4 regions of the Kitasatospora sp. NPDC101108 genome follow, and region 2 is predicted to be linked to each of the others. Evidence: riboswitches for the same ligand, from Rfam matches in the RefSeq annotation. Region 2 holds a riboswitch; each other region holds the start of a gene.
The links. Region 2 has a riboswitch for cyclic di-AMP ahead of ACZ6Z8_RS06210 (NlpC/P60 family protein). Riboswitches for the same ligand answer to the same signal wherever they lie in the genome.
Positions count from the first base shown of each region.

Region 1: it holds a riboswitch for cyclic di-AMP, as region 2 does, so the genes downstream of both, ACZ6Z8_RS20555 (M23 family metallopeptidase) here and ACZ6Z8_RS06210 (NlpC/P60 family protein) in region 2, are expected to answer to the same signal.
Region 3: it holds a riboswitch for cyclic di-AMP, as region 2 does, so the genes downstream of both, ACZ6Z8_RS09985 (transglycosylase family protein) here and ACZ6Z8_RS06210 (NlpC/P60 family protein) in region 2, are expected to answer to the same signal.
Region 4: it holds a riboswitch for cyclic di-AMP, as region 2 does, so the genes downstream of both, ACZ6Z8_RS28160 (transglycosylase family protein) here and ACZ6Z8_RS06210 (NlpC/P60 family protein) in region 2, are expected to answer to the same signal.

Region 1 covers NZ_JBVJLM010000009.1:33,001-40,299, reverse strand. The annotation lists gene ACZ6Z8_RS20560 (DUF2470 domain-containing protein) at 1-317, shown strand, start outside; gene ACZ6Z8_RS20555 (M23 family metallopeptidase) at 583-1,548, opposite strand; cyclic di-AMP (ydaO/yuaA leader) riboswitch at 1,551-1,733, opposite strand; gene ACZ6Z8_RS20550 (MFS transporter) at 2,046-3,584, shown strand; gene purB (adenylosuccinate lyase) at 3,612-5,051, opposite strand; gene ACZ6Z8_RS20540 (HelD family protein) at 5,161-7,299, shown strand, end outside.
Region 2 covers NZ_JBVJLM010000002.1:314,330-321,628, forward strand. The annotation lists gene ACZ6Z8_RS06190 (glycosyltransferase family 4 protein) at 1-84, opposite strand, end outside; gene ACZ6Z8_RS06195 (glycosyltransferase 87 family protein) at 300-1,655, shown strand; gene ACZ6Z8_RS06200 (hypothetical protein) at 1,678-2,847, opposite strand; gene ACZ6Z8_RS06205 (C40 family peptidase) at 2,901-3,947, opposite strand; gene ACZ6Z8_RS06210 (NlpC/P60 family protein) at 4,173-5,297, opposite strand; cyclic di-AMP (ydaO/yuaA leader) riboswitch at 5,329-5,437, opposite strand; gene ACZ6Z8_RS06215 (C40 family peptidase) at 5,799-6,836, opposite strand; gene ACZ6Z8_RS06220 (NYN domain-containing protein) at 7,048-7,299, opposite strand, start outside.
Region 3 covers NZ_JBVJLM010000003.1:374,543-381,841, reverse strand. The annotation lists gene mfd (transcription-repair coupling factor) at 1-1,918, shown strand, start outside; gene ACZ6Z8_RS10000 (nucleoside triphosphate pyrophosphohydrolase) at 2,034-3,071, shown strand; gene ACZ6Z8_RS09995 (SDR family NAD(P)-dependent oxidoreductase) at 3,087-3,512, opposite strand; gene ACZ6Z8_RS09990 (cytochrome P450 family protein) at 3,823-5,139, shown strand; cyclic di-AMP (ydaO/yuaA leader) riboswitch at 5,350-5,517, shown strand; gene ACZ6Z8_RS09985 (transglycosylase family protein) at 5,523-6,290, shown strand; gene eno (phosphopyruvate hydratase) at 6,556-7,299, shown strand, end outside.
Region 4 covers NZ_JBVJLM010000015.1:133,666-140,964, reverse strand. The annotation lists gene ACZ6Z8_RS28165 (sirohydrochlorin chelatase family protein) at 113-1,063, shown strand; cyclic di-AMP (ydaO/yuaA leader) riboswitch at 1,519-1,689, shown strand; gene ACZ6Z8_RS28160 (transglycosylase family protein) at 1,697-3,037, shown strand; gene ACZ6Z8_RS28155 (hypothetical protein) at 3,353-3,553, shown strand; gene ACZ6Z8_RS28150 (LacI family DNA-binding transcriptional regulator) at 3,637-4,656, opposite strand; gene ACZ6Z8_RS28145 (glycoside hydrolase family 13 protein) at 4,682-6,397, opposite strand; gene ACZ6Z8_RS28140 (sugar ABC transporter permease) at 6,453-7,299, opposite strand, start outside.

The sequences.
Region 1 (7,299 bases), on a different contig from region 2:
CCGACCTCGCCCTCGCGACCCCGGACCCGCTGGCCCGCCACGAGGCCGCACTGCTCACCCACCTGGCCGACGACCACGCCGACGCCCTCGACCTGCTCGCCCGACTCCTCGACCCGGCCCTGCTCACCCACCGCCCCGCCGTGCGCCCGCTCGCCCTGGACCGCCACGGCCTGGTGCTGCGCCTGGACCACTCGCACGGCCACCGCGACGTCCGCCTGGTCTTCCCCGAACCCGCCTGTGACACCGAGGACTTCGGCCACCGGATGCACGAGCTCCTCACCGCCGCCCAGCACGGCCTGCCGGCCCACCGGAGCTAGGGCCGGCGGCACACGGGACCCGCCGGGCAGGCCCTCGGTCGCCCTCCGCCGCGCCGTTCAGGCCGAACGCCACCCGGAACCGAGAACGGCAAATGGCCGGCCCGGCTGGAGGGGAGATGTCCCCTGCAGCCGGGCCGGCCGTGGGCGTGTCCCGCGCCCATGTCCACTACCGCGGCGATCATCCGGTCGAGCGGTCACCCGACATGACCATCCCGGAGGATCGTTTCGCCCCCGCGACAGCGGTGGTTCCTGAAACCCTGCTGGGTCAGAGCGCGACGCCGTGCGCCCGCAGGTAGGTGACCGGGTTGATGTCCGAGCCGTACTCCGGACCGGTGCGGATCTCGAAGTGCAGGTGCGGGCCGGTCACATTGCCGGTCGCGCCGGAGAGGCCCAGCTGCTGGCCGACGGTGACGCTCTGACCGATCTTCACGCCGATCATCGAGAGGTGCGCGTACTGCGCGTACTTGCCGTCGGCGAGCTTGATCTCGACCTCGTTGCCGTAGGCGCCGCCGTTGCCGGCCTTCACCACGACACCGTTGGCGACGGCGCGCAGCGGGGTGCCGGTGGAGGCGACGAAGTCCTGGCCGGTGTGGTGGCCGGAGGCCCACATCGCGCCGGCCACGCCGTAGGCCTCACCCAGCACCGGGTTGGCGAGCGGGGCCACGTAGCCGGCGGTGGCGGCGACGGGGGCCGCGGTGACGGCCTGGGCCGGGGCGGCGGTCTGAACCTGGGTCTGCAGCTGGGCGCCCGGCTTGGCGGCCTCGGTCTGGACCTGCAGCTGGGTGTCCGCGGCGGCGGCGTCCTGGGTGGCCGGCGCGGACGGCTTCGCCGGAGCGGCGGGCTTCGCGGCGTCAGCGGCGTCAGCGGAGTCAGCGGCACCCGAGGCCCCGGCGGCGTGGCCCACGAGGACGAGCTGCTGGCCGGGGAAGATCAGGTTCGGGTCGGTGCCGACCACCGAGCGGTTCTGCTCGTACAGCGCGTGCCAGCCGCCGTCGACGTTCTTGACGTCGGCGATCTTCGAGAGGGTGTCGCCGCTGACGACGCGGTAGCTCTCGTGGGCGATGGCCGAGGCGGCCGAGGAGGGAGCGGCGTGCGAAGCGGCCGCGGCGGTGTTCGCCTGGGCGCTCATCGCGGTCACCAGCGGCAGGACGAAGGAGACACCTGTGACGGCGGTGGCGATGCCGATGCGGGCGGCACGGGGCAGGGTGATACGACGAGCCTGTGCAGGCATGGAACTTTCCTCTCCGACGCCTGCGAGGTGAGCTGTCGGGTTCGGGCTGGAGTTGCCCGGCCGCATGCGCGGCTTCACCCCGAGCCGGTCCTGGACGTCCGCGCTCCGAAAAGCGCGAACTCCGGTCCGGCGACTTACCTGTGGGTCCCCCGCTCCTGCCGTACAGAGTTCAGTTCGAACCACCGGGCAGCGGCAGGACTCGGCGTTCCACCCGGCGGATCCGTCCGGACTGGCCGGGCGGTCGCTGAACTAAAACTCATCCGTTCGGGTGAAGCAATGTCGATCTCTTGAACGGGCAACCAACCCCCGACAGGCAGTGACCCTCCGGATGGTCCGCTGTACCGTACGTGCACAATCCATTCACTCGGCGCCACTGATCCACGACCCTGCGCCGACCGCCGCACCCCAGCGCGCCGGTCCGTTCACGCACCGTCGCCGACCGACACGCCTCCCGGTGACCCTTGTCACGTGCGCCCCACCGGGCGCAGGATCGGGCCGTGACCACCTCCGAAGCCGGCTCCCTGCGCCTGGGCACCGCGCAGGGACGCTGGGTACTGCTCGCGACGGTGCTCGGCTCCAGCATGGCGATGCTCGACGGCACCGTGGTGAACGTCGCCCTGCCCCGGATCGGCACCGACCTCGGCGCCTCCCTCGCCTCCCTGCAATGGACCCTGAACGCCTATCTGCTCACCCTGGCCGGCCTGATCCTGCTCGGCGGCGCCCTGGGCGACCGCTACGGGCGGCGCAAGGTCTTCCTGATCGGCGTGGTCTGGTTCGCCGCCGCCTCCGCGGCCTGCGCCGCCGCGCCGACCATCCACGTGCTGATCGCCGCCCGCGCCGTCCAGGGCATCGGCGGCGCGCTGCTCACCCCGGGCTCGCTCGCCATGCTCCAGGCGGTCTTCCACCCTGACGACCGCTCGGCCGCGGTGGGCCTGTGGTCCGGCCTGGGCGGGGTGGCGGCCGCCATCGGCCCCTTCCTCGGCGGCTGGCTGGTGGACGGGCCCGGCTGGCGCTGGATCTTCCTGCTGAACCTGCCGCTGGCCGCCGCGGTGATCGTCGTCACCTCCCGGTACGTCCCGGAGAGCCGGGACGAGTCCGCCACCGGCCGCTTCGACGTGCCCGGCGCCCTGCTCGCCGCGCTCGCCCTCGGCGCGATCACCTACGCGCTCACCGCCGCCGGGGAGGGGCTGTCCCCCGGCGTCTGGGTCAGCGGCGCGCTCGGCCTGCTGCTCGCCGCCGCGTTCGTGGCTGTCGAGCGGCGGGCGCCCGATCCGATGCTGCCGCTCGGACTGTTCTCCTCCCGGCTGTTCACCGCCGTGAACCTGGTCACCCTGTGCGTCTACGCGGCGTTCAGCGGGGTCTTCTTCCTCCTGGTGGTGCAGTTGCAGATCGTCGCCGGCTTCTCGCCGCTGGTCTCCGGCTTCGCCCTGGTGCCCATCACGCTGCTGATGCTCACCCTGTCCGCGCGCGCCGGACGCCTCGGCAAGCGGATCGGCCCGCGCGTCCCGCTCACCGTCGGCCCGATGCTCTGCGCCGCCGGGGTGCTGCTGATGCTGCGCATCGGCCCCGGCTCCTCCTACTGGGCGGACGTGCTGCCCGCGGTCGCGGTGATGGGCTCCGGGATGACCCTGCTGGTCGCGCCGCTGACCGCCACCGTGCTGGCCGCCGTCGACGTGCGGCACGCGGGCATCGCCAGCGGCGTCAACAACGCCGCCGCCCGGGCGGCCGGCCTGCTCGCGGTGGCCGCCCTCCCGGCGATGGCCGGGCTGAGCGGCGACGCCTACCGGGTGCCCTCCTCGGTGGACTCCGCCTTCCACACCGCGATGCTGATCTGCGCGGGCCTGCTGGTCGGCGGCGGGCTGATCGCCTCCGTCACAGTCCGGGGCAACGTGCTCGCGCCCGAGGAACAGCCGGTGGCCGAGCCGAGCTGCGACTGGCCGTGCTCCACCACCACCCCGCCGTTCGACCCCGGCCACTCCCGGACGCCCGAGGGCCCCGCCACCGGAACGGCGGCAGGGCCCTCGCCGGAGAACTGAGTCCCCCGTCAGTCAGCTGAGGCTCCGTCAGAGGATGTCGGCAGGAGCGTACTTGGCCGCCTCGGGGTAGGCCGCAGCGACGGCCTCCACCTGGCGGACGACCTCGGCGACCTGCGCCCCGGCCGCCCCGGTGAAGGACAGCTTGTCGGCCAGCAGCGCGTCCAGCGCGGCCCGGTCCAGCGGGATGCGCTCGTCGGCGGCGAGGCGGTCCAGCAGCTCGTTCTCCCGGGCACCCGCGCGCATCGCCAGCGCGGAGGCGACGGCGTGCTCCTTGATGACCTCGTGGCCGGTCTCCCGGCCGACGCCCGCGCGCACCGCACCCATCAGCACCTTGGTGGTGGCCAGGAACGGCAGGTAGCGGTCCAGCTCCGCCTCGACCACGGCCGGGAAGGCGCCGAACTCGTCCAGGACGGTCAGGAAGGTCTCCAGCAGGCCGTCGAAGGCGAAGAACGCGTCCGGCAGCGCGACCCGGCGCACCACCGAGCAGGAGACGTCGCCCTCGTTCCACTGGTCGCCGGCCAGCTCGCCGGTCATCGAGGCGTAGCCGCGCAGGATGACGGCCAGGCCGTTGACGCGCTCGCAGGAGCGGGTGTTCATCTTGTGCGGCATCGCGGAGGAGCCGACCTGGCCCTCCTTGAAGCCCTCCGTCACCAGCTCGTGGCCGGCCATCAGACGGATGGTCTTGGCCAGGCTGGACGGCGCGGCGGCCAGCTGGACGAGGGCGGTCAGCACCTCGAAGTCCAGCGAGCGGGGGTAGACCTGGCCGACGCTGGTCAGCACGTTGTCGAAGCCGAGGTGCGCGGCGACCCGGCGCTCCAGCTCGGCCAGCTTGTCGGTGTCGCCGCCGAGCAGGTCCAGCATGTCCTGGGCGGTGCCGACCGGGCCCTTGATCCCGCGCAGCGGGTAGCGGGCGATCAGCTCCTCCAGGCGGCGGAAGGCGACCAGCAGCTCGTCGGCGATCGACGCGAAGCGCTTGCCCAGGGTGGTGGCCTGCGCGGCCACGTTGTGCGAGCGGCCGGCCATGACCAGCTCGGAGTGCTGGGCGGCCAGGTCGGCCAGACGCACCAGGACGGCGACGGTACGGTCCCGGACGTGCTCCAGGGACTGGCGGATCTGCAGCTGCTCGACGTTCTCGGTCAGATCCCGGGAGGTCATCCCCTTGTGGATCTGCTCGTGGCCGGCGAGTTCGCTGAACTCCTCGATCCGGGCCTTCACGTCGTGGCGGGTGACCCGCTCACGGGCGGCGATCGAGCCGAGGTCGACCTGGTCGATCACTCGCTCGTAGTCGGCGACGGCGTTCGCGGGCACCTCGACACCGAGGTCCTGCTGGGCCTTCAGGACGGCGAGCCACAGGTGGCGCTCAAGGACCACCTTGTGCTCGGGGGACCACAGCTGGGCCAGGGTCGCCGAGGCGTACCGGGAGGCCAGGACATTGGGGATCTGGGGCTTCGCGCTCACGCTTCGCAAGCCTAACAGCCGAGGTCACGCCGAACGTCGGCGGATGGGCTACGCTGGGCCGGTTCGACACTCGTCAGAATCGACCCTACAAACTCCTCGCCGCAAGAATACCACACCGATGAACGGAACTCCAGCGGAACCCACCGGCCCGGCCCGGCCCGCCGACTCCGCGGACCCGGCGCTCGCCGAGGCCCTGCGCACCGAACAGGCCCACCTCGACCGGCTCTACACCCACCTGGACGCCGCCCGCGAACGGGCCCGCCGCACCAGCGCCGCCGCCCACCGCGGCGCGTCCGCCGGCGGCCCCCACCAGGCCCGGCTGGAGCGCGAGGTCCGCGCCCACGAGGCCGCCCGCCACGCCGCCCGGCTCGACGCGGTGGAACGCGGCCTGTGCTTCGGCCGTCTCGACGAGCGCGACGGCACCGTGCACTACATCGGTCGTACCGGCCTGACCGACGAGGCCTACGAGCCCCTGCTGCTCGACTGGCGCGCCCCCGCCGCCCGCCCGTTCTACACCGCGACCCCCGCCCGCCCGGGCGCCGTGCTGCGCCGCCGCCACCTGCACACCGAGGGCCGCACCCTCACCGGTCTGGACGACGAGGCACTCGACCTCGCCGGGCTGGACGAGTCCGGCCGCCGCACCCTGGTCGGCGAGGCCGCGCTGTTCGCCGCCCTCGCCCGCGAGCGCACCGGCCGGATGGGCACCGCCGTCGCCACCATCCAGGCCGAGCAGGACCGGGTGATCCGCTCCCCGCTGCCCGGCGCCCTGGTCGTCCAGGGCGGGCCCGGGACGGGCAAGACCCTCGCCGCCCTGCACCGCGCCGCCTACCTGCTGTTCACCCACCGCGCCGCCCTGGAGCGCCGAGGCGTACTGGTCATCGGCCCCACCACGGACTTCCTGCGCTACATCGAGGAGGTGCTGCCCGCCCTCGGCGAGACCGAGGTGGTGCTGCGCACGGTCGGCGAACTGTTCCCGGACGTCACCACGAGCCGCACCGACGCGCCCGCCACGGCCGTCGCCAAGGGCGGCCCGTGGATGACCGAGGTGCTCCGACGGGCCGTCGCCGCCCACCAGTCGGCGCCCGCCGAGGGCCTCGACCTGGGCGACGGGCTGCGCGTCTCCGCCCGTGCCTGCGGCCAGGCCCTGGACGCCGCCCGCGGCCTGCGGGCGCCGCACAACCGGGCCCGCGCCCACTACCTGCGCACCCTGCTGGACGCCCTGGCCATCGCCCAGGCGCTCTCCCTCTGCCGCCCGTACGACGAGGAGGAGGCGCACTACGCCCCGCGCGAGCTGTGGGCCCGGGAGGACGTCCGTGCCGCACTCGATCCGCTCTGGCCCGCCCTCACCCCGCAGCGACTCCTCGAACGGCTGCTCACCGACGGGGAGTTGCTCGCCGAGATCGCCCCCGAGCACGCGGCCGCCCTGCTCCGCCCGCCCGGCTCGCCCTGGACGGTCGAGGACGTCCCGCTGCTGGACGAGGCCGCCGAACTCCTCGGCGAACTCCGCCCCGCGGACCGGAGCGAGCCCGAGGACCCGAAAGAACTCGCCTTCGCCCACGGCGTGCTGACCATCACCGGGCAGACCGACGACGTCCTGCTGGACGCCGCCGCCCTGGCCCGACGGTTCCACGACGACGGCCCGTACCGCTCCACCGCCGAACGCGCCGGCGCCGACCGCACCTGGGCGTACGGCCACGTCGTGGTGGACGAGGCGCAGGAACTCTCCGCGATGGCCTGGCGCACCGTCCTGCGCCGCGTCCCGACCAACTCGCTCACCGTCGTCGGCGACCTCGCCCAGACCGGATCGCCCGCCGGCGCCCGCAGTTGGGCCCAGATGCTGGACCCGCACCTGCCCGGCCGCTGGCGCGAGGAACGGCTCACCGTGAACTACCGGACGCCGGAACCGATCATGGCCCTCGCCGCCGCCGTGCTGCGCACCGCAGCCCCCGGCCGGCAGCCGCCCGAGTCCGTCCGCCCGGGCACCGAACGGCCGCGCGCCGTGCCCGTCCCGAACGGCGACTTCGCCACGGCCCTGGCCGAACTCCCCACACGGGTCGGCACCTTGGGCGTCATCGCAGCGGACGGCCCAGCGCCGGCGCTGGGCGCGCTGACGGTCACGGCGGCCAAGGGCCTGGAGTTCGACCACGTCGTGGTGGTCGAGCCGGCCGCGCTGGCCCCGCGGGACCTGTACGTCGCACTCACCCGCGCCACCCGCACGCTCACCCTGTTGCACCACCGGCCGCTGCCACCGGAACTC
Region 2 (7,299 bases):
ACGGACGGCCATGTTGTGCACGAAGGCCTGGATGCCTCCCGGGCGGGGCGGGAAGTCGTTGGTGACGATCAAGGTTCTGTGCATCAGGCCACGGCTCGCTCGGTCGGGGGGTGCTCGGTGTACCGCTGGGTGATCCGTACGATAGGTCAACACCATGACCCGCCGGGAACGGAACCGCACACGGCAACCGTTTGACCCCCGGGTCAGTCCTAGTACCTAGGTTGCTGCGCACGCGGCGGCCCGGGCGTCCGTCAGTACGACGCCTCCGGTGAGGACGTCGAGACGAACGAGGGAGCGCAGTGGAGTTGGCCCCGGCCACCGAGTCCGGTACTTCGCGCGGCCGCCTCGGCCGCCCGCTCGGGGCGCTCGCCGCCCTCGGGGCGACCTGGGTGGCCACCCGCACCGTGCTGGTGCTGCTGATGACCGGCGTCCTGAAGTCGCCCGGTGGCGACGTCACGGCCGACGTCTGGATGATCTACCACGCCTGGTACGGCGTGCTGCAGACCGGCACCTTCCCGTTCGACGACGTGACCTGGCAGTACCCGCCCGGCGCCGCCCTGGTCATCCTGCTGCCGGGCCTGCTGCCCTGGTCGTACCTGACCTCGTTCTGGGTGATCTGCGGCATCGCCGACGCCGCCGCGGCCGCGCTGCTGATCCGCACCGGCCTGCGCAAGGGCCGGGCGCTGACCGGCGCCTGGATGTGGGTGGTCGGCGTGCCGCTGCTCGGCCCGATGATCTACAACCGCTTCGACCTGCTGGTCACCGCGCTCGCCCTGGCCGGCCTGCTCGCGCTGATCCGCCGCCCGGCGGTCGGCGGGCTGCTGCTGGGCCTGGGCGGCATCGTCAAGGTGTGGCCGCTGCTCGGCCTGATCGGCACCCCGTCCGGCCGCCGCACCCGCCGCTCCTGGACGCTGGCCGCGGCCACCGCCGTCTCGGTGGGCTTCCTGCTCGCGGCCGGGATGAACGGCGCCTTCGGCTTCCTCGCCTTCCAGAAGGACCGCGGCATCGAGGTCGAGTCGGTCGGCGCCCTGCCGCTGCACCTGGCCCGGATCGCCGGGGGCTGGAACGGCAGGGTCACCATGAACTACGGCTCCCCCGAGATGCTCGGACCGTGGGTCAGCGTGATCAGCAAGGTGATGATGGCCGGCACCGTGCTGGGCTTCCTCTGGCTGCTGCTGTGGCGCTTCACCGCCCGCCGCCGCAACGCGGCCACCATGTACGACGCGGCGCTGTGCGCGCTGCTGGTCTTCGTGGTGACCAGCCGGGTGATCAGCCCGCAGTACCTGGTCTGGCTGATCGGCGTGGCGGCGGTCTGCCTGACCGTGCGCGGCACCAGCCAGCGGCCGGTGGCGCTGCTGATCCTGGTCGCCTGCCCGCTCACCCTGCTCGAATTCCCGACCATGTTCACCCAGGTCCTGGACAGCGATCCGCTGGCGATCACCGTGCTGGGCCTGCGCAACCTGCTGCTGCTGACCGCCACCGTGCTCTCCGCCGTCCGGCTCTGGCGCTCCACCCGCGCCGCGGCGCCCCTGCCGCCGACCGTGGTGCTGTCCGAGCCCGCCGCGCTGCCGCCCGCCTCCGCCTACCCGGTCCGCCCGGGCATCGCCTACGAGCAGGACCTGCTGGACGGCATCGACCACCCGGCCGGTCGCTAGGGCCTGACCGACGAGGGCCGCCCTAGCCGGCTTTCAGCGCCTGCACCTCGGCCAGCCAGAGCGTGGTGAACTCGGCCAGTCCGATGCCCAGTTCGCCGCGCAGCAGCCGGTCGGTACGGCGGTCCCGGTCCTCACCCTGCCCGTCGGCCGCGCCGACCGCCCGGTAGAAGGCGACCAGCCGGTCCGTCCCGTAGCGGCGGGCGATCAGCTCGCAGGCGAGCCAGGCCTGCTCGTAGGCCTGGGCGATGCCGGTGGCTCCGGCGGAGAAGTCCCCGTCGGCGGGCAGCGCGGTGGGCAGCTTCCCGGCGGCGACGTCCCGGGTGAGCTCGGGGGCGATCTGCTGCGGGCGGCGGCCGGACCCGCGGTAGGCGGTCCAGTCGGCGACGCCCTCGGAGAGCCACAGCGGGGTCCAGGCCCGGGTGTCGGCCCGGGTCGCGACGTGGGTGGCCTCGTGGGTGACCACCACCTGCCGGCCGAAGTCGCTGAGCCGCCCGAACGCCTCGGGGTTGATCACCACCCGGTCCGCCGGGGTGTGCCAGGGGGCGCCGGGGGCGGCCACGGTGACCGCCGCCATGCCCGTCCAGCCCGCCGGGTCGGCCTCCAGCAGCCGGGCGAACTCCGGCTCGGTGGCGGGCAGTTCGAGCAGCAGCCGGCCGGCCCAGCCGCTGCCCCAGACCGCGCTGACGGCCGGCACCGCCTGGTCCCCCACCGCGACCAGCCCGGCCGGGTCGGGCCCTGCGGCCAGGCCCAGCACCAGGCACCGGGCGCCGGGGGCGGTACGGGCGGGGCCGAGGTCCCACAGCGCCGGGGGTCCGCCCGTGCCCTCCTCGTGCTCGACCCGCCAGCCGCCCCGGTCCCGGACCAGCTCGATCCGGCGCGGGTACACCACCGGGTACTCGTCGTACCCGGCGACCCGCAATGCCAGTTCGACGGACGCGGTCAGCCGCTCCGGGCCGCCGGCCGCCGGGGCCGTCGGCCCGGGCGACAGCACCAGGTTGCGGTACGCCGCCCCGGCCCCGGTGAGCCCGGACCAGACGGGCAGCGAGCGCGCCCGCTCCGCCAGCAGCGCGGCCACCTCGGTGGCCCGGTCGGCGTCCCGCGCGTCCGGCGGCGCCGCCGGGGCGGCCGGGGGGAGCGACAGCTGGACCAGCCCGCCGGCCGCCAGCAGCAGTGCTCCGCGCCGGGACAGCACGCGACCGGCCGCGTCTATCGGGTGCGGCTCGGCCGCGCCGGAAGGCGTCGCGCTCAGAGCCGGACCACCCCCGAGACCGGCATCGAGTTGACGCTCTCGTACCGGACCTTGGCGCCCGGGTAGGGGGCGTGCACCATCACCCCGCCGCCGGCGTACATCCCGACGTGGTGCATGTCCCGGTAGAAGATCACCAGGTCTCCCGGCCGTGCTTCGGAGAGGCTGATCCGCTGCCCGGCGTACGCCTGGGCCTGCGAGGTCCGCGGCAGGGTCACTCCGGCCTGCCGCCAGCTGTAGTACATCAGACCGGAACAGTCGAAGGCGCGGGGCCCGGTGGATCCGTAGACGTAGGGCGAGCCGATCATCCGCACCGCGGCGGCCAGCGCGGCCGCCCCGCGCTCGGAGGCGGGCGGGGCGGTGCCGAGGTCCAGCCGGTCGGTGCCGCGGGTGGCGCGCTGCTCGGCCTCCCGGGCGTCCTGGACGGCCATCCTGGCCCGCTCGGCGACGCCCAGGCCGCTCAGCAGCTTCTGCGCCGCGGCCAGCCGCTGCTGGATCTGCTGCTTGTTCTCGGCCAGCGAGCGGCGGGCCTGGTCCAGTTCGGCGAGCTTGGCCGCCGTCTCGGCGCGGCGCTGGTCGAGCCTGCGCTGACGGGTGACCAGCTCGTGCAGGGTCTCCTGCTGCCGCTCGGCGGCCTGGCCGAGGGTGCGGGCACGGGCGAGGTAGGCCTCGGGGTCGGTGGAGAGCATCAGCTGGGCGGTCTGGGCCATCCCGCCGCTCCGGTACTCGGCCCCGGCCACCGTGGCCAGGTCCCCGCGCAGCTGGTTGAGCTGGTCCTGGGCGGCGGCTACCTCGCCCTGCAGGTTCGCGGTCTCGCTCAGGAGCCGCTTCTGCGCCTCCTGAGCGGCGTTGTACTTCTCCGAGGCCTGCTCGGCCTCGTCGTACAGCTGCTCGACCTGCGCCTTGACGTCCTTGCGGTCGGGCGTGTCCGGCGCCCCGGGGGCGGCCTGGGCGCTGCCGGCGGTCGCCACGCCCAGGGCCGTGGTGGCGGCCGCGGTCAGTACCAGCGCACGGGCGAGCAGTTGGGAACGGCGGTGCACGGGCATGGCGGCAGCGGCTCCAGTCCTGCGGCGCGGCCCCGCGGCCGCGCCCCGGTGGGCGGCCGTCGAGCGGGAGTCCGGTGGCAGACGTTAGCGAGTCCGGGCAAGTGAGTCCAAACCCCTCCTGACCCGAATATTTGACCCCTATTCGGACACCAGAGCGCGTCGCCGGAAAAGCCGCAGGCCCGGCCCTCCGTGGTGGAGGACCGGGCCCGTCGGACCGGGCGGGGATCAGACCCGCACGATGGAAGCCAGCGGCATGTTGGAGACGGCCTCGTAGCGCACCGAGGCACCCGGCTTGGGTGCGTGCAGCACCTGGCCGTTGCCCGCGTAGATGCCGACGTGGTGGGCGTCGCTGTAGAAGATCAGCAGGTCGCCGGGCTGGGCCTGGGAGAGGTCCGTGCCGATCCGGGTGCCGGCGCCGGCCTGCTCCTGCGAGGTGCGCGGCAGCGACACGTTGGCCTGGTTGAACGCCCAGACCATCAGGCCGGAGCAGTCGAAGGAGCTGGGGCCGGTGGCGCCCCAGACGTACGGGCTGCCGACCTTGGAGGCGGCGGCGGCCAGCGCGGCCGCGCCGTGCGAGCTGCCCGGGGCGATCTTGACCGGCGCGCTCGAGGAGCCCGAGCCGAGGTCGGAGCGGCCGCTGTCGCGCGAGGCGCGGTCACCGGAGCCCGACTGGGAGGCCTGCGCGGCGGCGTCCGCCTTGGCCTTGGCGTCTGCGGCGGCCTTTTCCTCGGCCGCCTTGATCGCCTGGCGCTCCTGCTCGGTCAGCGTGTTGAGCAGGTCCTGGGCGGCCTTCAGCTTGTTCTGGACGTCCTCCTTGGACGCCTTCAGCTGCGTGGTCGTGGACTCCAGCTCGGCGAGCTTGCCCTGGGCCTCGGTGCGGTCCTGGTCGAGCTTGCGCTGCTGCTCCTGGAGCTGCTTCAGCTGGTTCTTCTGGGTGTCACCGGCCTGGTTCAGCGCCCCGGCCTGGTTGAGGAAGTTGTCCGGGCTGGAGGAGAGCATCAGCTGGACGGTCGGGGATATACCCCCGTTGCGGTACTGCTCGCCGGCGATCTCGGCGAGGCCGCCCTGCAGGTCGGTGACCTGCGCCTGCTGACGGGCCACCTGGTCCTGCAGGCCGGAGACCTGCTTCTCCAGCTCCTGCTGCTTCTCCTGCGCCGCGTTGTACTTCTCGGTCGCCTGCTCGGCCTGCTCGTTGAGCTGGTCGACCTGCTCCTTGACCTGCTCCTTGGTCGGCTGCGGGTCGGCGTGCGCGCCGGTCTGCGCGGAGAGGGCGACGGCCGCGGCGGCGACACCGGTCAGGATCGAGACACGGGCGCGGCCGGCGGGCTTGGGACGACGATGGGACGCCACGAAGGCGGACTCCTTCTTCCTACCTCCGTCTACCGGGTGAGCTGACGGGTTCGGGCCGGAAGCATGCCCTACGACGCCTCACGGCCTCAGCAACGGCCGACCTGGCGCCGATTCACCCCGGAGGAACGTGGTTCCCCGGCTCCGCTCCGCAGCGCCCCCGACCACTGGGCTCCCCTGTCGGGCAGTCGCTTCGACCTGCCCCGCTGTTTCGCGAACTCGACGGAAACCACCGCCGCCACCCAGGCTGGGTGATCGACAGTGCGGTGGTTCGGGGCACGACCCTAGTAACTGAACCGTGATCCGTTCAAATCCTTGTCAGAAAAAAGACGGAAGATTACCCATGTTCTTTTGTGAAAATGACTGATCGTGATCGCCGCCGCACGCAAAGCTGATCGACGCTCACCGGTCGGCCGATTGCGGGCAAACCCGAAGCGCCACCCCCGGTCGGGAGGTGGCGCGGATCACAGGGCCGGAGTCGGACCCCTCGGGCGTGTCGGGCCGTCAGACCCGGCGGATCGTGTTGATCGGCATCGCGTCGGCCTTCATCACCTTCACCACGTCACCGGTGTGCGGCGCGTGGACCACCATGCCGTTGCCGATGTACATCCCGACGTGGTGCCGGTCGCTGCCGTAGATCACCAGGTCGCCCGGCTGGGCCTGGTCCAGCGAGGGCACCCGGGTGCCGACGTCGCCCTGCTCCTGCGAGGTGCGCGGCAGCGAGACGCCGGCCTGGGCGTACGACCAGAGCATCAGGCCCGAGCAGTCGAAGGTGCTCGGCCCGGTGGCGCCCCACACGTACGGCGAGCCCTGCTTGCTCATCGCCTTGGCCACGGCCACGGCCGCGTAGCCGCTGGCCGGCGGCAGGCTGCTGAGGTCGACCCGGGCCGCGCCGCGCGAGGCGCGGTCGTCCTGCTGCTGCTGGGCCTTCAGCGCGGCCCGCTCGGCGGCGCTGAGCGAGTTCAGCAGGTCCTGCGCGGCCTTCAGCTTCTGGTTGACGTCCGTCTTGGCCTGGTTGAGGTCCTTGGTGGTGGCGTCCAGCGAGGCCAGCACGGCGGCCGCCTCGGCCTTCTCCTGGTCCAGCCGGCGCTGCTGGTCGAGCAGCCCCTTGAGCGCCTCGGTCTGGCTCGCGCTGGCCTGCTGGACGCTCGACGCCTTGTCCAGGTAGCCGGTCGGGTCGGAGGAGAGCATCAGCTGGACGGACGGGTCGATGCCCCCGGTGCGGTACTGCTCGCCCGCGACCTGGGCCAGACCGGTCTGCAGCTGGCTCATCTGGTCCTGACTGCGGGCCACCTGGTCCTGCAGCTGGTCGGCCTGCTTGCGGAGCTGGTCGGCACGCTCCTTGGCGCCGTTGTACTTCTCCGCCGCCTGCTCCTGCTCCTGCTGGAGCTGGTCGATCTGCGCCTTGACGTCGGACGTGTTCGGCTGCGGCGCGGCATGCGCGGCCACCTGGGCCGAGAGGGCGACCGCGGTCGCAGCGGCAGCGGTGAGCACGGAGACCCGCGCGCGGCTCGGCTGCTTGGGACGGCGGTGGGAGGCCAAGGGATCCGGCTCCTTCTTCCAATGGACTCACCTGTTCGGGTGAGATTCCGGAAAATAGGTTTGACGCCAGACCCTAGTGAAGATCTATCCGTTTTGCCACTCCCCCGAAGGCGTGAACTCCGGTTCCCACGCTGGCTTCACCGGATCCGCACACCCCCACGGAAAGCGCCCGAAAAGGGCACTGACCAGGAATCACGGCCACCGGCCCGGATCAGGGCCGGGCGAGCCGGTTCAGCAGCAGCACCGAGGCCACCGGGCGCGCACCCGCCTTCCGCACGCCCTCCGCGACCTCCCGGTCGGTGGACACCACCACCACCGGACGGCCCTGCGGCTCGGCCCGGACCAGACGCCGGATCAGCTCGTCCGCCGTCTCCCCGGTCCGGCTGAACCGTACCCGAACCCCGCGCGGCGGCGCCATGATGACCGGCACGTCCAGGTCCTGCCCGTCGAACACGCAGGTGAC
Region 3 (7,299 bases), on a different contig from region 2:
GCTGTTCGTGCCGACCGACCAGCTCGACCAGGTCACCAAGTACGTCGGCGGCGAGGCCCCGACGCTGCACCGGCTCGGCGGCGCGGACTGGGCGAAGACCAAGCAGCGGGCGAAGAAGGCGGTCAAGGAGATCGCCGCCGACCTGATCAGGCTGTACTCGGCGCGGATGGCCGCGCCCGGCCACACCTTCGGCCCGGACACCCCGTGGCAGCGCGAGCTGGAGGACGCCTTCCCGTACGCGGAGACGCCGGACCAGCTGACCACCATCGCCGAGGTCAAGGCCGACATGGAGAAGTCCGTCCCGATGGACCGGCTGATCTGCGGCGACGTCGGCTACGGCAAGACCGAGATCGCCGTCCGGGCCGCCTTCAAGGCGGTGCAGGACGGCAAGCAGGTGGCGGTGCTGGTGCCGACCACCCTGCTGGTGCAGCAGCACTTCTCCACCTTCGCCGAGCGCTACGCCAACTTCCCGGTCACCGTGAAGGCGCTGTCCCGCTTCCAGACCGACAGCGAGGCCAAGGCCGTCCTGGAGGGCCTGTTCGAGGGCTCGGTGGACGTCGTCATCGGTACCCACCGGCTGTTCTCCTCCGAGACCAGGTTCAAGGACCTCGGCCTGGTCATCGTCGACGAGGAGCAGCGCTTCGGCGTCGAGCACAAGGAGCAGCTGAAGAAGCTGCGCGCCAACGTGGACGTGCTCACCATGTCCGCGACCCCGATCCCGCGCACCCTGGAGATGGCGGTCACCGGCATCCGCGAGATGTCCACCATCACCACCCCGCCGGAGGAGCGCCACCCGGTGCTGACCTTCGTCGGGCCGTACGACGAGAAGCAGATCTCGGCCGCGATCCGGCGTGAACTCCTGCGCGAGGGCCAGGTGTTCTACATCCACAACCGGGTGGAGTCGATCGACAAGGCGGCCGCCCGGCTGAAGGACCTGGTGCCCGAGGCGCGGATCGCCACCGCGCACGGGCAGATGGGGGAGACCCAGCTGGAGAAGGTCGTCGTCGACTTCTGGGAGAAGGAGTTCGACGTCCTGGTGTCGACCACGATCGTGGAGTCCGGCATCGACATCTCCAACGCCAACACCCTGATCGTCGAGCGCGGCGACACCTTCGGCCTCTCCCAGCTGCACCAGCTGCGCGGCCGGGTCGGCCGTGGCCGCGAGCGCGGCTACGCGTACATGCTGTACCCGCCGGAGAAGCCGCTCACCGAGACGGCGCACGAGCGCCTGGCCACCATCGCCCAGCACACCGAGATGGGCGCCGGCATGTACGTCGCGATGAAGGACCTGGAGATCCGCGGCGCCGGCAACCTGCTCGGCGGCGAGCAGTCCGGGCACATCGCGGGGGTCGGCTTCGACCTCTACATGCGGATGGTCGGCGAGGCGGTGGCCGAGTTCCGCGAGTCGCTGGCCAACGGCGGCGCGGAGCCGGAGGAGGAGCCGCTGGAGGTGAAGATCGAGCTGCCGGTCGACGCCCACGTGCCGCACGACTACGCGCCCGGCGAGCGGCTGCGGCTGCAGGCCTACCGCTCGATCGCGGCGGTCAACTCGGAGGCGGACATCCAGCAGGTCCGGGACGAACTCGTGGACCGCTACGGGAAGCTGCCCGAGCCGGTGGAGAACCTGCTGCTGGTCGCCGCGCTGCGGCTGTACGCCCGGCGGTGCGGGATCTCGGACATCACCCTTCAGGGTGCGAACGTCCGCTTCGGCCCGGTGGAGCTGCGCGAGTCCCAGCAGCTGCGGCTGAACCGGCTCTACCCGCGCAGCCAGGTCAAGGCGGCGGCCCAGCAGCTGCTGGTGCCGCGGCCGAGCACCGGGCGGATCGGCGGCAAGCCGCTGGTCGGGCGGGAGCTGCTGGGCTGGTGCACCGAGTTCCTGTCGGCGATGTTCGACGACCTGGCGGGGGCGAAGAAGTAGCACCGCGTCCGGCGGCGGCCCCGGACTCCGGTCCGGGGCCGTCGCCGTCGCCGTCACCGCCGCCGTCCCGGGATCGGCAGGGGCCGGGGGCGGGCGGGGCGGGTAGGTTCGAGGTGTGACGACGAATGCTGTGCCGGCGAGCGCTCCGGGCGCGAAGTTGATCCTGCTGACCACCACCCACCGGGTGGCCCCCGGGCTGCTGACCTGGCCGGCCTGGGAGGCGCTGCGCTCGGCGGGCCGGGTGCTGGTCGCCGACGAGGGGCACCCGCAGGTGGCGGCCGTGCGGCAGGCCGGGGTGGCCGTCGAGGTGGTCCCGGCCGGGTCGGCGCCGGCCCTGGCCCGGCTGCTGACCGGGCAGCCGGCCGACGCCGGGCCGACGGTGTGGCTGGGCAGCCCGGACGGGGACCCGGGGCTGACGGACGCGCTGGCCCGCCTCGCCGTGGAGCACGCCGGCGAGGTTCCGGAGATCGAGGTCCTGCCGGGCTCGTACGACCTGCCGGGGGCCCGGCTGCTGGACCTCGCCTCGGTGATGGACCGGCTGCGCTCGCCCGGCGGCTGCCCGTGGGACGCCGAGCAGACCCACGAGAGCCTGGTGAAGTACCTGGTCGAGGAGGCCTACGAGCTGGTCGAGGCGATCGAGGAGGGGGACCGGGGCACGCTGCGCGAGGAGTTGGGCGACGTACTGCTGCAGGTGTTCTTCCACTCCCGGATCGCCGAGGAGCACCCCACCGACCCCTTCACCGTCGACGACGTGGCCGGGGACATCGTGGACAAGCTGGTGTACCGGCACCCCCACGTGTTCGGGGACGTCGAGGCCGGCGGCGCCGCCGAGGTCGAGGCCAACTGGGAGCAGCTGAAGGCGGCCGAGAAGGCGGACCGGGAGTCCGTCCTGGACGGCGTGCCGGCCGGGCTGCCCGCGCTGGCGTACGCGGCGAAGCTGGTGTCCCGGGTGCGCCGGGCCGGCTTCACGGAGGTGCCGGACGAGCCGTACGAGCTGCCGGCCGAGCTGACCGCGGAGTCGGCGGGCCGGCTGCTGCTCGCGGTGGCGCAGCGGGCGCACGACGCCGGGGTGGACGTGGACGCGGCCCTGCGCTCGGCCGCGCGCGGCTACCGGGACGCGGTGCGCGCGGCCGAGGGGCTCAAGCCGGAGTAGGACGGGACGGACGGCTCAGGCGGCCGTGGCGGTGCTCCCGGCGGGGCGCCGCTGCGGCGGCACGAGTTCGCCGATGGCCTCGCCGATCAGGGCGACCAGTTCGGCGAGGCGCTCCAGGTCGAGGTGGTCGGGCAGGTCGGCGAGCGAGACGACCCGCTCGCCCTTCGGGCCGGCGACGCAGAAGAGGTCGATCGGACCGAGGTGCTTCTCGGCGGTGTCGACCAGGGCGGCGACGTCGCTGGGCCGGCGGATGTCGCCGCAGACGCCCACCACCGGGCAGCCCGGCCGGTCGAGTTCGGCGGCGAGGTCCTCGGCGATCCCGACGTGCTGGTCGGCGATCAGCATCCCGGCGGCGCCGGCCGCGGCGAACCGGCGGGCGAGGTCGGCTCCCGAACCGCCGTCGAGTACCGCGATGACGACGACTGCTCCGCTGACCCGCATGGCCTGCTCCTCCCTGTGGGCGACACCGCACCGGCGCCCACGCGTACTGCGGAGGATCGTAGGCACGTCCTGACCCTCCGCAACAGGGATTACCCCGCAGGTGACCAGGGTCACGCCTGCCGCCCGGCCAAGAGCTCTCCAAGGGCTGTCCACGACCCGGCTACGCCCCGTTCACGGAGAGTCGGCGCGCTGGTCGCACGCCGCTCGCACGCCGCTCGCACGCCGCTCACGGGCGGTTCGCGCACCGGTGACGCGGCGGTGGCCCCGGTGGTCGTCCGGGCGCGTCCGGTCCAGCGGTTACGGTCGACCCATGCCAGCTCAGCCCGACGGCGCCCAGCCCGCCGCCCAGCCCGCCCCGCAGCTCTTCACCTGGGAGTTCGCCGCCGACCCGTACCCCGCCTACGCCTGGCTGCGCGAGCACGCCCCGGTGCACCGCACCGAGCTGCCGAGCGGGGTGGAGGCCTGGCTGGTGACCAGGTACGCGGACGCCCGGCAGGCGCTCGCGGACAGCCGGCTGTCGAAGAACCCGGCGCACCACAGCGAGCAGGCGCACCGCACCGGCCGGGTGGGCATCCCGGGGGAGCGGCAGGCGGACCTGATGACCCACCTGCTGAACATCGACCCGCCGGACCACACCCGGCTGCGCCGCCTGGTGTCGAAGGCGTTCACCCCGCGCCGGGTGGCCGAGTTCGAGCCGAGGGTGCAGCAGCTGACCGACCGGCTGATCGACGGCTTCGCGCAGCGCGGCTCGGCGGACCTGATCCACGAGTTCGCCTTCCCGCTCCCCATCTACGCGATCTGCGACATGCTGGGCGTGCCGGCCGAGGACCAGGACGACTTCCGCGACTGGGCCGGGATGATGGTGCGACACACCAAGCCGGGACAGGGCGGCGGCCGACGTGGCGGCGTGGGGCGGGCGGTGAAACGGATGCGGGCGTACCTGCTGGAACTGATCCACCGCAAGCGGGCCGACCTCGGCGACGACCTGATCTCCGGTCTGATCCGGGCGAGCGACCACGGTGAGCACCTGCCCGAGAACGAGGCCGCCGCGATGGCCTTCATCCTGCTCTTCGCCGGGTTCGAGACCACGGTCAACCTGATCGGCAACGGGACGTACGCGTTGCTGCGCAACCCGGACCAGCGGGCGCTGCTGCAGGAGTCGGTGGTGCGTGGTGAGACGGCGCTGCTGGAGACCGGGATCGAGGAACTCCTGCGCTACGACGGGCCGGTGGAGCTGGCGACCTGGCGGTTCGCGACCGCGCCGCTGACCATCGGCGGGGTGGAGATCCCGGTCGGCGACCCGGTGCTGGTGGTGCTGGCGGCGGCGGACCGCGACCCGGCCCGGTTCTCCGACGAGAACACCCTCGACCTGGCCCGGAGCGACAACCCCCACCTGGGCTTCGGGCACGGCATCCACTACTGCATCGGAGCCCCGCTGGCCCGGCTGGAGGGGCGGTCCGCGCTGGCCACCCTGCTTTCCCGGCTGCCCGATCTGCGGCTGGCCGAGAGCCCGGAGAACCTGCGCTGGCGCGGTGGCCTGATCATGCGTGGACTGCGTGAACTTCCGGTCGAATTCACTCCCGAGCTCCGCTCGCCGCACGCCCTTTCCGAGGGCCCGGCACACTGACGTGACGTCGCATTCCGGGCGCTCGCAGCGGCATGAACGACCATCAAACCGGACAAAGCGCTGCCGTTGGTAGGCGATCGGACACGGGCCGTAATTCTGGTGTGATATCGACGATATGAGCTTGTGATCGGTCTGAGGATCTGTCTAGTCTCCCTGGAGTTCGCAGCTGCGGACCCCGTGCGCGGAACGCCGAATCCTGCCCGCCGCGCCACGGGAAACCGACCAGACCCTGGGCAGGGGCGGGGGAACCAGGTTTGTTGCCGTCCCTCCACGGCTTGGGGTGAAGCCGCCCGAGCGGAATCGTTTCCGCCGCCGGCGGCCGGGCCACCTCCCGGTCCGAACCCGACAGCTCACCTCGCAGGCGTGCGGAGAGGGACTTCTTCATGCTGCTCGTTGGATCTGGCCGTCATCGCCGTCGCACCCAGGCCGAGAAGGCCATCGCCGTCGCCGGTGTGGCCGGCGTCGGACTCGCGCTGCCGCTCCTCACCGCCACCGGTGCCTCCGCCGCCCCGGCCTCCTCCTGGGACTCCGTCGCCCAGTGCGAGAGCGGTGGCGACTGGAGCATCAACACCGGCAACGGCTTCTACGGCGGCCTGCAGTTCACCTCCAGCACGTGGAAGGCGTACGGCGGCACCGCCTACGCGCCGCAGGCCAACCAGGCCAGCCGGGCCCAGCAGATCTCGGTCGCCGAGAAGGTGCTCGCCTCGCAGGGCCCGGGCGCCTGGCCGGTCTGCTCCATGAAGGCCGGGCTGAGCAAGGGCGGTGCCCCCGCGGCCGTGGACACCTCCTCGGACACCAAGGCGCAGTCCGCCCCCAAGCAGCAGACGCCGAAGCGGCAGGCCCCCAAGGCCGCCCCGAAGCCGGTCCAGCAGTACGTGCCGAAGCACGCCGCGCCGAAGAAGGCCGAGCAGCCGGAGACCCAGCCGGTCCAGCAGTACACCCCGAAGCACGCGGCTCCGCGCGCCGCCCAGCCGGCCCCGGCCCCGCAGACCGGCCACGACTACACCGTCCGTTCCGGTGACACCCTGTCGGGCATCGCCGCCGCCCAGGGCGTGTCCGGCGGCTGGCAGGCGCTGTACGACGGCAACCGCGGCACCGTCGGCGGGGACCCGAACCTGATCGTGCCCGGCCAGGTCCTGCACCTCGGCTGAGACCCGGCGGAGGGGGCCGACCGACCGGTCGGCCCCCTTTCGTCCGCCCGCGCCCTCCTTCGTCCGCCTTCGTCCGCTCAGGTGGGACAAGCTGGGACAAGCAGGTGAACTACCGGTGGGTAGTGGGGCCACACGCTGAGACGGAGCCGAGGTCGACGTGGTCCCGGGAGCCCGGGCGGTTAGGCTCTGGTCGTAACGACTCCGCAATCCTCCGGCCGACAGCGCCACCGTCGAGCCGGACCCTGCTTCCGCAAGGAGATGCTTCGTGCCGTCCATCGATGTCGTCGTAGCCCGTGAGATCCTCGACTCCCGCGGCAACCCCACGGTCGAGGTCGAGGTCGGCCTCGACGACGGCAGCACGGGTCGTGCCGCTGTTCCGTCGGGTGCCTCGACCGGCGCCTTCGAGGCGCTGGAGCTGCGCGACGGCGACAAGAACCGCTACTTCGGCAAGGGCGTGGAGAAGGCCGTCCTGGCCGTCATCGAGCAGATCGGCCCGGAGCTGGTCGGCTACGACGCCACCGAGCAGCGCCTGATCGACCAGGCCATGCTCGACCTGGACGCCACCCCGGACAAGTCCTCGCTCGGCGCCAACGCCATCCTGGGCGTCTCGCTGGCCGTCGCGCACGCCGCCTCCGAGGCCAGCGACCTGCCGCTGTTCCGCTACCTGGGCGGCCCGAACGCGCACGTCCTGCCCGTCCCGATGATGAACATCCTCAACGGCGGCTCGCACGCGGACTCCAACGTCGACATCCAGGAGTTCATGATCGCCCCGATCGGCGCGGAGTCCTTCTCCGAGGCCGTCCGCTGGGGCGTCGAGGTCTACCACACCCTCAAGGGCGTGCTGAAGGAGCGCGGCCTGTCCACCGGCCTCGGCGACGAGGGCGGCTTCGCGCCGAACCTGGACAGCAACCGCGAGGCCCTGGACCTCATCACCGAGGCCATCCAGAAGGCCGGCTACGTGCCGGGCCGTGACGTCGCGCTGGCCCTGGACGTCGCCGCCTCCGAGTTC
Region 4 (7,299 bases), on a different contig from region 2:
GCAAACCGCCCGGACCGTCGGGGCGGCGACACGACCTCCGCACCACGACCACCCGAAACCCGTACGGCAGCCGACTGCAGGCCTGACGGGCCGATGTCCTACGATCTCCGGCATGAGCACCGCAGCCATCCCGGGCGCGCCACTGCCCGTCCGCACTCCAGGCTCCCGTGCGCGGGGGCGCCACCGCCGCCCCGAGCGCCCCGAGATCCGCACCGGCTCGCCGGCCCTGGTGCTCGCCGTGCCCGCGACCGCGGGGCCCGAGTCCCGTTCGGTCGTCGAGGAGCTGCTGTCGATCGTCCGCAGCGAGCACGTCGGCGTCCAGGCCGCGGTCGGCTACCTTCCGGCCGACGGCGCCGGGGACGGCGGTTCCGAGGACCGCACCGTCGCGGAGCTGCTGGCGGCGGCCGCCGAGGCCGGACTGCCGACGCCCGTCGTGGTGCCGCTGGTGCCTGGCCCGCACGGCTTCCTGACCGGACTTCACGCCCTCGCCGCCGAGTACGGCGCGACCGTCACCGACGCCCTCGGCCCGCACCCGCTGCTCGCCGAGGCCGTCCACGTGCGGCTGTCCGAGGCCGGACTGGCCCGGGCCGACCGGGCCCGGCTGTTCGCCATCGCGACCGCCGCCGACGGCGTCGTACTGACCACCGTGGGCGGCGAGGACGCGGCCGCCGCGGCCGGCATCACCGGCGTGCTGCTGGCCGCCCGACTGGCCGTCCCGGTCGTCGCCGCGGCGCTCGACGTGCCCGGCTCGGTCGCCGGGGCCGTCAAGCACCTCAAGGAGACCGGCTCCGAGCGCCCGGCGCTGGCCCCGCTCGTCATCGGCCCGGAGGCGGACTCCGAACTGCTCGCCGCGGCCGCCGAGGAGACCGGCTGCCCGTCGGCGGCGCCGCTGGGCGCGTACCCGACCGTCGGCCAGCTGATCGCCTCCACCTACCTGGCCGCGCTGCCGACGCCGTCGGCGGAGGAGCTGGCCGAGGCCGAGGCGGAGGCCGCCGCCACCGCCGGGGCCGGGGAGGGCTCCCGGCGCGCCCACGCGGCCGCTCAGGGGCCCGTGGAGGGCTGACGGACACCCGCGGCCACCCGTCGCCGCACCCGCACCACCGAAGGGCCCGGAACGACCGCGTTCCGGGCCCTTTCCGTTTGTTCGGATTGCCCCGCAGGGGAGTTAAGCGGTCATTGCCATGCAATGTCCGTTCTGATGCCTTTTGTCGATGAATAGTCGACCCATCATCGGGCGCTCGGATCCGGGGCGCTCCCCCGGTCCGGCGAACGCGCCCCCTCCGCGCCTCAACGCTCCGTCACATCACTTCTGAGGCGGAGCCAGTTTTGAGAATTCATCGCGGAATTGCCGGAAAACGATCATTTCCGATCATGGAATTCAAGCCGTTCGGCCTTTTTTCGTAAACCGTGATGCGCATCACAGGTATTTGCAGTTTGAACTTAAGTCTGCTTAACGTGCTCCCCGTTCGTGACCACACGGACCCAGGTCATCCGCGACGCCGAGTCCTGCCGTCGGATGTCCTGGCAGCGCGAAATCGCATCACGGCAGGAGCGGGGGAACCACAGGTAAGTCGCCCCGGACCGCTTCCCGGAAACGGTCCTGGGCTAGGGGTGAAGCCGTGCCACAGCGCGGCCGGGCAACTCCAGCCCGAATCCGACAGCTCACCTCGCAGGCGTGGGAGAGGACCGCGTCTTCATGCTGCCTTCCAACGGCACCCGCCTGTCCAGCCGCACCCGCCGCGTGATCGCCGCCCTCGGCGTCGCGGGCGTCGGCCTCACCGTCCCCTGCCTCACCACCGGCACCGCCAACGCCGCCTCCGTCGCCACCTGGGACAAGGTCGCCCAGTGCGAGAGCGGCGGCAACTGGAGCATCAACACCGGCAACGGCTTCTACGGCGGCCTGCAGTTCACCTCCAGCACCTGGGCCGCCTTCGGCGGCACCGCGTTCGCCCCGCAGGCCAACCTCGCCACCAAGGACCAGCAGATCGCCGTCGCCGAGAAGGTCCTGGCCTCGCAGGGCCCCGGCGCCTGGCCGGTCTGCTCGGTCCAGGCCGGTCTGACCCAGGGCGGCGCCCCGGCCGCCGTCGACACCTCGACGGCAGCCAAGCCCGCCGCCAAGCCCGCCGCCAAGCCGGCCCAGACCCCGGCCCCGGCCGCGGCGTCCGCCAAGCCGTCCGCGCCCGCCCAGGACCAGGCCCAGGCCCAGGCCTCCGGTGACTCCGCCTCGGCCTCCGCCTCCGCCTCCGCCAAGCCCGCCACCGGCAACTGGGCGAAGCAGCACCCGGCGCAGGCCCAGGCCGGCGCCTACACCGTCGTCGAGGGCGACTGGCTGTCCTCCATCGCCACCAAGCACAACGTCCAGGGCGGCTGGCAGCACCTGTACGAGCTCAACCGCGGCACCCTCACCGATGGCCCGGACACCATCTACCCGGGCCAGCAGCTGACCTTCGGTGACGGCACCGCGGCCCAGGCCGACCAGTCCTCCACCGCCACCAAGTCCGGCTCGGACTTCAACTGGTTCGACCGCTCGCAGAAGTCCGGCCAGGCCTCGAACGGCGGTTCCGTGGACGCCAAGCCGGTCGCCCAGACCACGGCCCCGACCGCGAAGCCCGCCGCGAAGCCCGCCGCGAAGCCGGCCGCCCCGGCGCAGACCCAGGCCTCGGCCCCGGCCGCCACCGGCAGCATGGCCGCCGCGGTCGCCTTCGCCGAGTCGAAGGTCGGCCAGGCGTACGTCTACGGCGGCACCGGCAACGGTGGTTGGGACTGCTCCGGGCTGACCCAGGCCGCGCTGCGCGCCGCGGGCATCAACATCCCGCGCGTCGCCGCCGACCAGGCCGCCGCCAGCACCCACGTGTCGCTGGACAGCCTCCAGCCGGGCGACCTGCTCTTCTGGTCGAACAACGGCCAGGACTCCGGCGTCTACCACGTCGCCATCTACGTCGGCGGCGGCCAGTACGTCGAGGCCGCCAACCCGAGCTCGGGCGTCCGGCTCCAGACCATCGCCAACTGGGCCCCGGACTTCGCCGGCCGGGTCTGAGCACCGCGAACGCCGAACAGCTGACAGGAAACAGCCGGCAGACGACAGCTGACGGTAACAGATAACGGATAACAGATTTCATCATCTGTCATCTGTCATCCGACAGCCGTCTGCCCCACCCGTCAGCCTCGCCCGACCGCCCCGGGAAAGAGCCCGCTCACTCCTCCCGGGGCTTCGGCGTACCCGGACGGCCGGCCCCGCGGCCCGGCCGCAGTCCCCGGTCCCCCAGCTCCCGGTTCCGCAGCTCCCGGTTCCGCATGGTCGAACTCCCCCGCAGCGGGCATGCTGCTGCTCCGCACCCGAGGAGGAGTCACCATGGCCCAGGTCACCGTCACGATCGACGCTAACCTCGCGATCGACGCGATGCTGCTCTCCGGCACCAAGAACCCCCAGGACGCCGTCGAGCTGGTACTGCGCGACTACCTGGCCCGCGGCCGCCGCACCGAGACCCGGACCGGCGACGCGGCCGACGGCCGGCGGGTCTCCACCGACCGCCGGAACGTCCAGGAGGGCTGACCGGCCGGCGAACGCCGACCGGCCCCGGAGAGCAACCGCCCTCCGGGGCCCGTCAGTTGGCCCGTTCCCGCCGACCGGCCGGCTCAGCGCGCGCAGGCCCCCGTGGAGCCCCGCATCACCAGCTCCGGCTGGAACATGAACTCCCCGCGCTGGGCGGCGTTCCCGCCGACCTCCTCCAGCAGCGCGTCCACCGCCGCCGTCGCCATCGCCTCGACCGGCTGGCGGATCGTGGTCAACGGCGGTTCGGTGAAGGCGATCAGCGGTGAGTCGTCGAAGCCGACCACCGAGACGTCGTGCGGCACCGACAGCCCGCGCTGCCGCACCGCCCGGATCGCCCCGAGCGCCATCATGTCGCTCCCGCAGACGATCGCCGTGCAGCCCTTGTCGAGCAGCGCTCCGGCCGCCGCGTGCCCGCCCTCCACGCTGAACAGCGTGTGGTGGACGAGGCCTTCCGCCTCCTCCTGCCCGAGCCCGAGCACCTCGCGCATCGCCGCCGTGAAGCCCTCGATCTTGCGCAGCACCGGCACGTACCGCCGCTGCCCGACCGCCAGACCGATCCGCTCGTGCCCGAGTTCGGCCAGGTGCTGGACGGCCATCCACATCGCGGACCGGTCGTCCGGCGAGATGAACGGCGCGTCGATCTTCTCGCTGAAACCGTTGATCAGCACGAACGGCACCCCGCGCCCGGCCAGCCGGGCGTAACGGTCGTGGTCCGCCGTGGAGTCGGCGTGCAGCCCGGAGACGAAGACGATGCCCGCCACGCCCCGGTCGACCAGCATCTCGACCAGTTCGTCCTCGGTGGACCCGCCCGGGGTCTGGGTGCACAGCACCGGCGTGAAGCCGTGCCGGCTGAGCACCTGCTCGATCACCTGCGCCAGCGCGGGGAAGATCGGGTTGCTCAACTCCGGCGTGATCAGCCCGATCAGCCCGGCACTGCGCTGGCGCAGCCGGGTCGGCCGCTCGTAGCCGAGCACGTCCAGCGCCGCCAGGACGGTCTGCCTGGTGGCGGCGGAGACGTTCGCCTTGCCGTTGAGCACGCGGGAGACGGTGGCTTCGCTGACCCCCGCCTGTGCCGCGATGTCTGAGAGTCGCGCCGTAGTCACGGTCCCAGAGCCTATTGCAACCACGTCAGACCGCCCACCAGCCGGTGGCGTCCGGAGCGAGCACCGTCTCGCCGCCGTCCACCACGACTTCGGTCGAGGCGAGCAGCAGTCGGCCCGGGGCGGCGATCCGCACCGGCTCGCCGGTGGTGTTCACCGTGCAGACGAAGGAGCCGCGCCGGAAGGAGAGGGTGCCCTCGGGGCCGTCCAGCCACTCGACCTCGGTGCCGGCTCCCAGGTCGGGCTGCGCCCGTCGGACGGCCAGCGCGCTGCGGTAGAGCTCCAGGGTGGAGGACGGGTCGCCGGTCTGCGCCTCGACGCTCAGCTCGGCCCACTCGGCCGGCTGCGGCAGCCAGGACGGCCCGCCCGCGACCGGCCCGAAGCCGTACGGTGCCTCGCTGCCGGACCACGGGATCGGGACGCGGCAGCCGTCGCGGTAGCCGTCCTGGCCGGCCTGGCGGAAGAAGGACGGGTCCTGGCGGACCTCGTCCGGCAGGTCGGTGACGTCCGGCAGGCCGAGCTCCTCGCCCTGGTAGACGTACGCGGAGCCGGGCAGCGCGAGCATCAGCAGGGTGGCGGCGCGGGCGCGGCGCAGGCCGAGCGCCCGGTCGCCGGGGGTGCGGATCTGGGTGCCGAGGCCGGGCTCGTTGGCGAAGCGGGTGGCGTGCCGGGTGACGTCGTGGTTGGACAGCACCCAGGTGGTGGGGGCGTCGACCGGGCGCATCGAGTCGAGCGAGAGGTCGATCACCTCGCGCAGCGCGGCGGCGTCCCAATCGGTGCCCAGGTACTGGAAGTTGAAGGCCTGGTGCAGCTCGTCGGGGCGGACGTAGTTGGCGGTGCGCTGGACGGTCGGGGTCCAGGCCTCGGCGACGCCGATGCGCTGCCCCGGGTACTCGTCGAGGATCCGGCGCCAGCTGCGGTAGATCTCGTGCACGCCGTCTTGGTCGAAGAACGGCATGACGTCGTTGCCGAGCAGCTTGAGCTGGTCGGCGCCGCCGAGGTCGGGCAGGCCGGGCGCCTTGACCAGGCCGTGGGCGACGTCGATGCGGAAGCCGTCCACGCCCATGTCCAGCCAGAACCGCAGGATCGAGCGGAACTCGTCGGCGACGGCCGGGTTCTCCCAGTTGAAGTCGGGCTGCTCCGGGGCGAACAGGTGCAGGTACCAGTCGCCGGGGGTGCCGTCCGGGTTCGCGGTGCGGGTCCAGGCCGGGCCGCCGAAGATGGACTCCCAGTCGTTGGGCGGCAGTTCGCCCTGCTCACCCTTGCCGGGGCGGAAGTGGTAGCGCTCGCGCAGCGGGGAGCCGGGGCCCTCGCGCAGGGCGCGCTGGAACCACTCGTGCTGGTCCGAGGAGTGGTTGGGGACGAGGTCGACGATGATCCGCAGGCCCAGCTGGTGGGCGTCGCGGATCAGCGCGTCGGCGTCCAGCAGGGTGCCGAACATCGGGTCCACGGCGCGGTAGTCGGCGACGTCGTAGCCGGCGTCGGCCTGCGGGGAGGCGTAGAACGGGGAGAGCCAGACGGCGTCCACACCGAGGTCGCGCAGGTACGGCAGGCGGCTGCGGATGCCGGGCAGGTCGCCCATGCCGTCCCCGTTGGAGTCGGCGAAGCTGCGCGGGTACACCTGGTAGATGACCGCGTCCCGCCACCAGTCTCTGGACGCGCTGCCGGTCACAGGATCCAGGGCGGCCGCCTCGTGAGCGGCGTCGACGGCAGGCCGGGAGGTGTCGGCCAGGTTCTGGGTCATGGACGGTATCCCTTGGGGACTAGAGGAGCGAGGAGCGCTGAGGGGTGCGGGGGCGTCACGACTTGGAGGCACCGGCGGTCAGGCCGGTGACCAGGTGGCGCTGCACCAGGTAGAAGAAGGCCGCCGACGGGATCGCGATCAGCACCGCCGTGGCGGCCATCAGGTTCCACTGGGCGTCGTGCTCGCTGACGAAGCTCTGCAGGCCGACGGCCAGCGTGTACTTGTCGGAGCTGAGCATGAAGGTGGAGGCGAACGGCACCTCGGCCCAGTAGGTGAGGAAGGAGTAGAAGGCGGCGACCGCCAGGCCCGGACGGGCGAGCGGCAGCACCAGCCGCCAGAAGGTGCCGAACGGGCTGAGCCCGTCGACCCGGCCGGCCTCGTCGATCTCCACCGGGATGGTGTCGAAGTAGCCCTTCAGCAGCCAGGCGCAGTACGGCACGGTGGTGGTCGAGTAGACCAGGATCAGGCCGGTGTAGCTGTCCAGCAGCCCGAGTTCGGAGAGCATCGTGTACATCGGCACGATCAGCACCGCGATCGGGAACATCTGGGTGACCAGCAGTGACCACATCAGCGGCTTGTGCCCGGGGAACTTCATCCGGGAGACGGCGTAGCCGGTGGTGGCCGCGAGCAGCACGCCGAACACGGTGGTGACGCCGGAGACCAGCAGGGCGTTGCCGAACCAGGTGAAGAAGTCGGTGTCGGCCAGCACGTGCTGGTAGTTCGACAGCGTGAGCTTGTCGAAGATCCCGGCGGGGTGGAGGTAGTCGGTCTTGTCCGGTCCGAGCGAGACGAAGAGGATCCAGCCGACCGGGAACAGCGCGATCAGGCTGGCCAGGATCAGGACGCCGTGGGACAGCGTCTTGGACAGCGGGCTGCTCTCGCCGCGCGGCCGGAACCTGGCG